DNA from 2 places in the Fusicatenibacter faecihominis genome. Region 2 is predicted to be linked to the other one. Evidence: riboswitches for the same ligand, from Rfam matches in the RefSeq annotation. Region 2 holds a riboswitch; the other holds the start of a gene.
What was found. A riboswitch is a leader RNA that binds a small molecule or an ion and turns the genes downstream of it on or off. The one in region 2 is predicted to bind cyclic di-GMP.
Positions count from the first base shown of each region.

Region 1: linked by a shared signal. The riboswitch ahead of LKD71_RS16295 (ABC transporter substrate-binding protein) and the one ahead of LKD71_RS13210 (nitroreductase family protein) in region 2 are both predicted to bind cyclic di-GMP.

Region 1 is NZ_JAJEPR010000048.1:7,003-12,060, forward strand. It holds gene LKD71_RS16290 (DUF6017 domain-containing protein) at 1-111, opposite strand, end outside; gene LKD71_RS16295 (ABC transporter substrate-binding protein) at 498-1,409, opposite strand; cyclic di-GMP riboswitch class I at 1,502-1,577, opposite strand; gene rlmD (23S rRNA (uracil(1939)-C(5))-methyltransferase RlmD) at 1,767-3,194, opposite strand; gene LKD71_RS16305 (hypothetical protein) at 3,276-3,542, opposite strand; gene pcrA (DNA helicase PcrA) at 3,662-5,058, opposite strand, start outside.
Region 2 is NZ_JAJEPR010000027.1:26-5,083, reverse strand. It holds gene LKD71_RS13235 (TIGR01212 family radical SAM protein) at 1-168, shown strand, start outside; gene LKD71_RS13230 (DUF4364 family protein) at 179-709, shown strand; gene LKD71_RS13225 (replication-associated recombination protein A) at 753-2,066, opposite strand; gene LKD71_RS13220 (polysaccharide deacetylase family protein) at 2,078-2,761, opposite strand; gene LKD71_RS13215 (hypothetical protein) at 2,834-3,337, opposite strand; gene LKD71_RS13210 (nitroreductase family protein) at 3,416-3,958, opposite strand; cyclic di-GMP riboswitch class I at 4,101-4,184, opposite strand; gene LKD71_RS18385 (LytR/AlgR family response regulator transcription factor) at 4,287-5,000, opposite strand.

The sequences.
Region 1 (5,058 bases), on a different contig from region 2:
GAGCATTTGCGACAACAAGCCCTTTGCCTTTAGGGAAAGTTCCTTGTTGCGTAAATGGTGGTTGCTCATAACCGTATAACCTTTGTTCTTTTCCACGCGGAAAACTGCCATAGCTTCATCACTCCTTTGGTTGGATTTGTTACGCAGTAGAAACGCGGTTTTGAGGGAAAAGGTATCAACCCTTGCATTTCTCATTTCCGCGCTCTAAGAGCCGCATAAATCAAGGCTTCATTTGCCCTTACTGCGTAACATGAGGGCATAAAAAAGCAGCGTTCCTGTTCTCCAGTGTAGGAGTGAGAAACGCCGCCTTATAGGTGGTGTTATTTTATTTTTTCTTTTCGACGTGCCGCGTAAGGTGGTGTAGCGGTCTATCCGGCAGCCCGCAGGTGCTTTTTGCATATCAAGGCTCAATCCGTTAAAAGTAGTAAATGAGTAGTAAAATCAATTTGCAAACCTGCGAATATGCCCGTAAATCAAGCATTTTTCAAGACAATCAACTAATTTAAAATAAATACATTCCTGCTTCCGTCTTCAGACAGGTATGGCATCAGACCAAATTTGTCCGTTGTATCTTCTGCGTCCATAATGCCATTCTGTGGTCCCAATAGAAACAGTGAGTTTCCCTTTATAAAATCTTCTCTTGTTTTGCCATCATCTGCCGGATCACTGTTGCTGCAGTCAAGCATCCCAAGGTCTTTCCACTTTTGGATATATTCCATACTTTCCATCATGCCTGGTGTATCGCTTACATTTGCCTTTCCTGACAGGTAATCTTTCTGCCACTGCTTTCCAGACATGGTACTAAGGAATCCCGCATCCGCAATATTACATATATACTGAAAGGCTGAACCAGGGTACTGTATCTGTGCCATACATAACGTAACTCCTGCTTCTTTTGCTTTGTCTGCAAGTTCTTCAAGTTCTGTAAAAGATGTTGGCAGCTTCCAGCCATTTTTCTCAAGCAGTGTTTTATTATAAGTGATTCCATAACAGTTGTACAAAGATGGAAGCATATAAAGTGCACCATCATCGGATACATCTTTCAGACGTGATTCCACATAATTATCTGTAAAATCGTATCCGGAGAGATCAATCATCTTATCACTGACATCCACCACATCTGGTTTATAAAAAGTCTGTGTGCAGATGTCCGGAAGATCATCTGCCTCTAACATATTCTGCAGACAGGTTGTTGTATTTGCTCCGCTGTACGGGACTACTTCAAGTTCAACCTCCGGATAGGTTTTATGCACCTCTTTTATGAAGCTGTCCACATCCAGATAAGGAGCCATAAAAGTAATTGCTTCGTGTTTCTTTGACGTTTCATCTGTTTTCCCACACCCTATAAGTCCTGTTGCTGCTCCACATGCCAAGACAAGACATATACTTTGTACTTTTTTGATTTTCATATTTTTTCTCTCTTTCCCAACAAAAACATTATGGTTAGATTTATGAAATAACACCGTAAAAAAACACTGTCAAACAGACAGTGCACGTCATTTCATGCAACTGGCTGCCATTTTACAGGCCCTGTAGCTTTGCGTCGCAGACTTTCATCTGTTTTGCCGATCATCCTTCTTAAGCTTTTAAACTTATGCAAAAAACTGATTTTATTATACTCTAATGCTCTACTGTACACAAGAAAAACTTCTCAATGGGAAACAGGGCATGCCCTAACAAGAAAAAGCCGCTGACACGTTATCTCCTAACGCATCAACAGCTTCTATCCTGCTTTAATTCAATGTATTATTCAGTTTTGTAAAGATTTATTTGCTTTCAGCATTCTCCCTGATACGGTAATAATCATCCATATCAATGCCTATTTTTACCTTGGTATCTGGTTTTTGTTTGCTCAAGAGGCACACCGTCTCACAATGATAGGTTGACGGGAAAAGATCGATGCAGCAACATTTCTCTACTCTGTAGCCACTGCTCTGGAGCGTCACCAGATCCCTTGCCAGGCTGGTGGGTTTGCAGGAAATGTAGACCATGCGGTCCACGCCGAAGCGGATGATCTTTTCCAGAGCCTTGGGGTTGATACCGTCTCGCGGCGGATCCAAGACGATAAGATCCGGCATCTCAGAGAGCTCGTCGATGACTTTCAGCACATCGCCTGCATGGAAATCACAGTTGTCCAGATGGTTGAGGCCTGCGTTCACTTTGGCTGCCTCCACGGCCTCCTCCACGATCTCGACACCCACGACTTTTTGGGCAACCGGGGCCAGGATCTGGGCAATCGTACCGGTGCCACTGTAAAGATCGTAAATTACCTTATCCTTCGTCTCACCCACATAGTCTCTGGCCGTCTCATAAAGCACCTCCGCGCCAAAAGAGTTGGTCTGGAAAAACGAAAACGGAGAAATCTTGAACTTAAGGCCCAGCAGTTCCTCATAGAGAAAATCTCGGCCAAAAAGCGTCCGGCTCTCGTCGCACTGTACCACGTCTGCCAGGCTGTCATTAATAATATGGAGAACTCCCACCAGCTCGCCGTCCAGAGAAAGAGCCTTCAGACGCTCTGCCAAAGCGTTCATATCCGCGCTGTTCTGGGAGCTTGTCACCACAGCCACCAGAACCTCGCCGGTTTTCAGGCCTTTCCGCACGAGAAGATGACGCCAGAAGCCTGTATGACGGAGCTTGTGATAATAAGGGAAGCCGGTCTCAGCAGCAAAATCCAGCACAGCAGAGAGAATTTTCCGGAAATCTTCTTCCACGATCTGACACTGATCCACGGTCACGATATCATAGAAGCTTCCTCTCTTATGCATACCTAAGGCCAGCGGACCGTCCTTGTAGGCATCGCCGAAGGAGAACTCCATCTTATTCCGGTACTCTTTTTCCCTGGGGCTTCCCTTGATCCCCTCGAAATTCAGGTCCGGACATACCTCCCGGAGAAGTTTCTCCACCACGGAACTTTTCATCGCAAGCTGCTGCTCGTAGGGCAGATTCTGATAGGTACAGCCCCCGCAGTTTTCAAAATGAGGACAAGGCGCTTCAATCTCTCCCGGAGCCTTTTCCAGCACTTCCAGAAGTCGGCCCTCGCCTCTGCCGGAACGGGCTTTTGTCACAGAAAAACGGATTTTCTGGCCCGGAACCGCATTTTTCACCACTACAGGCGCGCCCTCGATCTCCAGGATTCCCTTGTTCGGGAAACGGAGCTCCTTTACAACACCTTCTAAAATTTCACCTTTTTTCATCTGTTTTCCTTTCTCATAAAAAGAGACAGGTGCCTGCCTGACAGACATCTGTCTCACTTTTTATTTTCTCTGATCTGAAGCTTATTCCTCCTCGGAAGCTTCCTCGTCTTTCTTCTCTGATTTCTTGTCCTCCTCTTCGTCATCGAAGTAGTCGTCGAAATCATCATCAAAATCATCATCGAAATCTTCCAGATAATCCGGAGTAAAATAACGATATACTGCGTATGCGATGGCTGCCACTGCTGTTACGGCTCCGATCGCTGCCAGAACCCAGAGAACTACGTTCTTCGGCTTCTCTTCTTCTTTTTTCTGAAGACTGTTTAATAATTCCTCTAATCTGCTGTTCATATTTGCCACGTCCTTTCGCTCCTTTGCACAGACATCATGGAAAACTCCATTGCCGTTCTTCATTCTTTATTCTCGTGTTTAGTATATCACCTTTCCACGGATAATACTATAATATTTTTCTAAATCTTTTTCAGTTTTGCAAAGCCGGCGAACATTTTTTTCACGCCGCACTTGTCGAAATTCACTGTCACCTCAAAGTCTCTGCCGCCATCAGTGATGGATTCCACGATACCCACACCAAATTTGATGTGTTTCACGGTGTCGCCCACGCCGTAATCCAGGCTGCCGGCTTTCTCCACCTTGAACTGTTTCGGATCCAGAGCCTTGCTCTTGAAAGCATTTTTCGCATCCTGGAACGCCAGTTTCCGCTTGGTCGGCTGATTGAGCTCCGTCTTCGGCTTCGCCGGCTGGCCGATGCTTAAGTACTCCTCCGGGATCTCCTTGATGAAACGGGACATCCGGTTGTACTGGATCTCTCCCCTTGCCATTCTCTGACGGGCACAGGTCATGGTCAGCTGCCTCATCGCACGGGTGATACCCACATAGCAGAGACGGCGCTCTTCCTCAAGATCCGTGGGGTCCTCGGAGGAAACAGTCATATAGCTCGGGAAAACGCCATCCTCCATGCCTGCCATATAGACATTGGGGAACTCCAGACCTTTCGCGCTGTGAAGGGTCATCAGCGTCACATGGTCGTCGCTGTCATCCATGGAATCAATGTCTGCCACCAGGGCCACATCTGCCAGGAAACCGCTTAAGGTCGGATTTTCCGTGCTCTCCTCGTAAGCGGCCACCTTGGAAATCAACTCGTCAATGTTTTCCAGACGGGACAGGGCCTCGTCGGTAGCCTCCGCCCTGAGCTCTCTCATATAGCCGGTCTCCTCGATGATCTCCTCCAGAAGTTCCTTCACGGAAACATGCTCGGCCTTGCTCTTCAACACCTGGATAAAGTTCACAAAAGGCTCCACCTTCATGTAGCTTCTTCCCAGAGACGGGATGCCGGAAGCTCCTTTTAAGGCCTCGTAAAAACTGATGCCATGCTCACCGGCGTACTCCTGCACTCTCGTGAGAGTGGTCGCGCCGATGCCCCGCTTCGGAACATTAATGATACGGCGAACCGCCAGATCGTCTCTCGCATTGTCCACAGTTTTCAGATATGCCAGAAGATCCTTGATCTCTTTTCTCGCATAGAAGTTTACGCCGCCGATGATCCGGTAGGGGATGCTGGCCATCAGGAGTTTTTCCTCAAACATACGGGACTGAGCGTTGGTCCGGTAAAGGATCGCGCAGTCTTTATAATGAAATTCTCCGGTGGAAACCCTTTTCTCGATATTTCTCACCACATAATCCGCTTCCTCGTAGCCTGTGGTAAACTGCCGAAGCTTGATGGGCTCACCCTCGGGATTGTTGGTCCAGAGGCTCTTTTCCTTACGGCTCTGGTTGTTTTTAATCACAGAGTTTGCTACCTTCAGGATGTTCTTGGTGGAACGGTAGTTCTGCTCCAGTTTCACGGTAT
Region 2 (5,058 bases):
ATCGACGAACTTTCACCGGATATCACGATTCACCGTCTCACCGGAGACGGCCCCAAAGAGCTTCTCATTGCCCCGCTCTGGAGCAGCCGGAAGCGCTCAGTCCTCAATGAGATTCACCGGCAGCTGAAATTGCGTGGCTCCTGGCAGGGGAAATTTTTTCAACCATAAGGAGGGAACTATGGCAGAACCTTTAACCTTATACAAACTCATCATTCTATATATGCTGAAAAAAGTGGATTTTCCGCTGACCAACGCCCAGATTTCTGAATTTGTGCTGGACCAGGAATACACCACATATTTCACACTCCAGCAGGCCATCTCGGAGCTGGTGGAGGCCGGGCTTATCCGTATGGAGACCATCCGGAATACTTCCCAGTATTACCTCACCGAGGACGGCGATATGACCCTCGGCTATTTCACTCAGAAGATCTCCGCCCCCATCCGTGAGGACATCGACCGCTATATCCAGGAAAACAAAATGGCCCTCCGAAACGAAGTGGCCATTGTCGCTGACTATTATAAAAATACCGCAGGTGAATATTCCGTCCACTGCGAAGTCAAGGAGAAAAAAGGCGATCTCCTGGATCTCACCATCAGCGTTCCCGACAAAGAGCAGGCCATCGCCATGTGCAACCACTGGGGCAAACGCTGCCAGGAAATCTACGAATACGTCATGGGGACACTACTTACAGAACCGAAATCCGAATAAAAAAATGCCAGGCATAAGCTGGAAAGCTCTGCCTGGTGTTTTTTTATTCATGTATCCACTCCAGATACTTCTCAATCTCTTTCTCATACCCGTTTCCGCTGGGGCGGTAGAATTTGGTGTCACCCAGTTCTTCGGGGAGGTAGCGCTGGCGGGAGAAGTGTTTGGGGAAGTCGTGGGCATATTCGTAGCCGATGCCGTGGCCCAGTTTGGCGGCGCCTGGGTAGTGGGCATCTTTTAAGTGGACCGGAACTGTGGCCTTGCCGTTTTTCACGGCTTCCATAGCTTCAAAGATCGCGTTTGTGGCAGAATTGCTTTTGGGCGCAGTGGCCACATAGAGGGCGGCCTGAGCCAGAATCAGCTGGGATTCAGGCATGCCCACCCGCTCCACGGCCTGAGCTGCCGCCACTGCCACCTGAATGGCCTGGGGATCAGCGTTTCCCACATCCTCTGAGGCACAGATCATGATACGCCGGGCAATAAAGGTCACACTCTCCCCGGCATAGAGCATCCGGGCCAGATAATAGACCGCGGCATCGGGATCGGAACCCCGCATACTCTTGATAAAGGCAGAGATCGTGTCGTAGTGGTTGTCCCCGGTCTTATCGTACTGCACCACCCGTTTCTGGATGCACTCGGAAGCCACCTCCCGGGTGATATGGATTTTTCCATCCGCGCTGCGTTCCGTCGTGAGCACCGCGAGCTCAATGGCATTGAGGGCTTTTCTCGCATCGCCCCCTGCAATATCTGCCAGGAACTCCTCCGCCTCCGGCTCCAGTACCGCGTCGTAGGAACCCATGCCCCGCTCCTTATCATAGACGGCCCGGTTCAGAAGCACACCCACATCCTCCTTTGTCAGAGGCTTGAGTTCAAAGATCACCGACCGGGAAATCAGAGCGCTGTTCACCTCGAAATACGGGTTCTCCGTCGTGGCTCCAATCAGAATCAGCGTTCCGTCCTCCACAAAGGGAAGAAGATAATCCTGCTGCCCCTTATTGAAGCGGTGAATCTCATCCACGAAAAGAATCGTTTTTTTCTGGTACATTCCGAGGGTATCCTTGGCTTTGGCCACGACCTCCTCCATGTCTTTTTTCCCAGCGGAAGTGGCGTTAATCTGGGTAAATTCCGCGCTGGTGGTGTTGGCGATGACCTTCGCCAGCGTAGTCTTTCCGGTTCCCGGCGGGCCATAAAAAATGATGGAACCCAGCTTGTCCGCCTTGATCGCGCGGTAGAGCATCTTGTCCTTTCCGATGATATGCTGCTGCCCCACCACCTCATCCAGGGTCCTCGGGCGTATTCTGGAAGCCAGAGGGGCTTCCTTTTTCATCGTATTGCTTCTTGCATATTCAAATAAATCCATGACGTTCCTTCCTATTCCAATATCAGTTCATCCGCTGTCACAAACTGAAAGCCTCTGCTTTTCAGAGTATCGATAATCTCAAGGGCCGCTTTTACCGAGGAAGCATAGCAGTCGTGAAGCAGGATCACATCCCCATCCTTCACCTTTTCCGTGCCCCGGCGCACCACATCGCTGACATTCTCCGTAGTCCAGTCCAGAGTGTCCACAGTCCACAGTACGGGAAAAAGGGTCAGCCCGCACTCGAGGCTCTTATCCCACTCTCCGAAGGGCGGGCGTATGTATTCCGCAGGCTTTCCCGTGATCTCCTGAATCAGGTCGGAGGTTTTTCGGATCTCCTCGCAGGCCGCCTCAGGAGCCATACCAGAAAGTTTCACATGGCTGTAGGTATGATTTCCGATGAGATGCCCTTCCTCTGCCATGCGCCGGACGATCTCCTCCTTGCCGGAAATATTTTCCCCGATGAGAAAAAACGTCGCCTTCACGTCCCGCTCCTTCAGGCCGTCCAGAAGCAGCGGCGTATAGGTTTTATGGGGACCATCGTCAAAGCTGATGGCCACCCGGGGCGCCAGTTCCTCAGCACTCTCCGTCTCATTTTTCTCAGATACAGTCTCCACCGCATCCCTGCTCATCCAGACAGCGGCCGCACAGAGAAATACCGCCGTCAGCAAAATCAGATATCCTTTTCCAGCCTTCATGCACACTGCCATCCATCGTCTGTCAGTCTGATTATATGAAAGAAAGGGCCGGCATATGCCGCCCTCCCTTTTTTACTGCTCGTCTTCTTCGTCATCCACCGGCTTTACCATAGCCGCTTTCTCACGGATGGAAACTTCTTTTTTCTGTACCGGAGCCTGTTTCTTATGAATTTTCTCCGGGTGCTGGAACTCCAGCCGGAATTTCTTCTTCGCACTCAGCGTGTAAGCGTAAACCACGAGGCCAATCATGCCGACATTGCTGGCGCCGCCCCGGCCTGCGAAGATGACAAATACCAGAATTCCCATATATCCGGCAAAATCCATGGCCGCATATTTCTTGTAGGCTTTCTTCTGATCCTCCGTGACGCCCTCAAGAAGCTTCGTGAGCTTCGGCTCCAGAATATCCGTCGCAGCCCAGTAGCCCACAAGGTACAGACAGGCAATCAGCTGAAACGCCCAGATTTTAAGCCAGCCCATGAGGGTGCCGCCGATCATGACGGCGATAACGACAATCAGGGCAAGCAGCGTGATTATGCTGATCTTTTTGTGAATCTTTTTCCGTTCTTCCTTATCCATTTGTTTTCCCTTCTGCCGCCTTTCCGCGGCCATTTACTAAAGGAAAGGATAACACAGACAGTCTTAAAAGTAAAGCGATCAGCGCCAGGAAAGAAGCTCTTTCACGCTCTTTTTCTTCGGTGCTGCGGGAGCGCTTTCCGGATAGCCTGCTGCCAGAAGGGCGGAAACATTATCGCCCTCCGGAAGCTCCAGGATTTTTCCAAGAATCTCCTCGTCAAAAATGCCAAGCGTTACAGTGCCGACGCCGTACTCGTGGGCCGCCAGCATGAAGGTCTGGGAAGCGATGCCCGCGTCAAACATTTCCCACTTGTCCTTTTTGGAGGTGGTGTAGGAACCGTCCTTCTCATAACCGCAGATACCGGTCTTTGTCACAACGACGATCAGCACCGGGCAGGCGGAGATGATATCTTTATTATGGGTAAAATTCATCGTAGCTTCTGTGGCAATCCGCTCCTTAAGGGCCGCGTCCTCCACGGCGATATACCTTACGGTCTGGGAATTTTTCCAGGAGGGAGCAAAGGCAGCCGCCTCCACGATCTGTTCCAACACTTCATGCGGAACCTTTTTATCCTCAAATTTCCGTACGCTTCGTCTTGTCTTGATTCCATCAATTAACTGCATCGATCAATTCCTCCTTTTTTGTTTTTATTATAGGTAACTTTTTCAGCAGTGTAAAGTCTTAAAACGCAGAAAAACCGCGTACAGGATGTTGTCCTGCCGCGGCTTTTCAGAACCTTATGTAGAGAAAACTCCCGGTTTTCCCCACAGCAACCGGCTGTCATAGCTGTACGCCTTAGACCCATTGGTTTTGCGTCACTGCTTTTCAACAGGTTTGCTGAATTTAAAGTTCTCTTTCCCTCTCGAGAAAGAGTATATCAGAAAAAATCAGCTCCTGCACAACTTTGGCACAATCGGCAGGATTTTAAGCACAATCGTCGTTTCGCCTTACTTATTCGGCAAAATCTCCCTCTTTTCGACTGAGAAAATACCGATTATATGCGTCTATCAGCTCTTTTCTTCCACGCACCCGGATAGGGACCATATTTCCATTTTTCAGGATAAAATCTTCTTTCACGTCTGCCACCTGATCCATATTTACCAGGTAACTCTGATGACACCGCAGAAAACGCTTCTCTCCGATCCGGGACTCGATATCATTCAGTTTGTCCTGCGTCACAATCTCACTGCCATCTTTGAGATGGAGTGTGACGATATGACGGTTGCTGTCAATATAGAGGATATCATCGGTGTAGGGATAACGGAACTGCCGTCCCGTCTTTACTGCTACCCGGTTCCGGTCACCGGTTTTCAGTGTTTTCTCCAGAAGACGTACCAACTGAGATGCAGAAAAGGGCTTGAGGATATAGCCGGAAGCTTCCACTTCGTAACTTTCGACTGCAAAATCAGGAGACATGGTCAGAAAAACGATGGGCGCCGTGCAGGAAAGCGCTCGAAGTTTCACTGCCGTTTCCATACCGTTAATTCCGTTCATAAAAATATCCAGGAACAGAAGATCCATTCCCAGATATCCTTCTTCCACATCCGCTGTCAGCGATTCTCCTGAACTATATTCCTCTACAAGAGCCTCTTCCCCGCGGTCGTCAAAATATTTTTCCAGAAAATGTCTCAATATGCTCCGATCAATCTCTACATCATCACATATTACGATCTAAGACTTCCCATACCTAAAATGGGATTCGTACCTTAAAAATTCAATATTT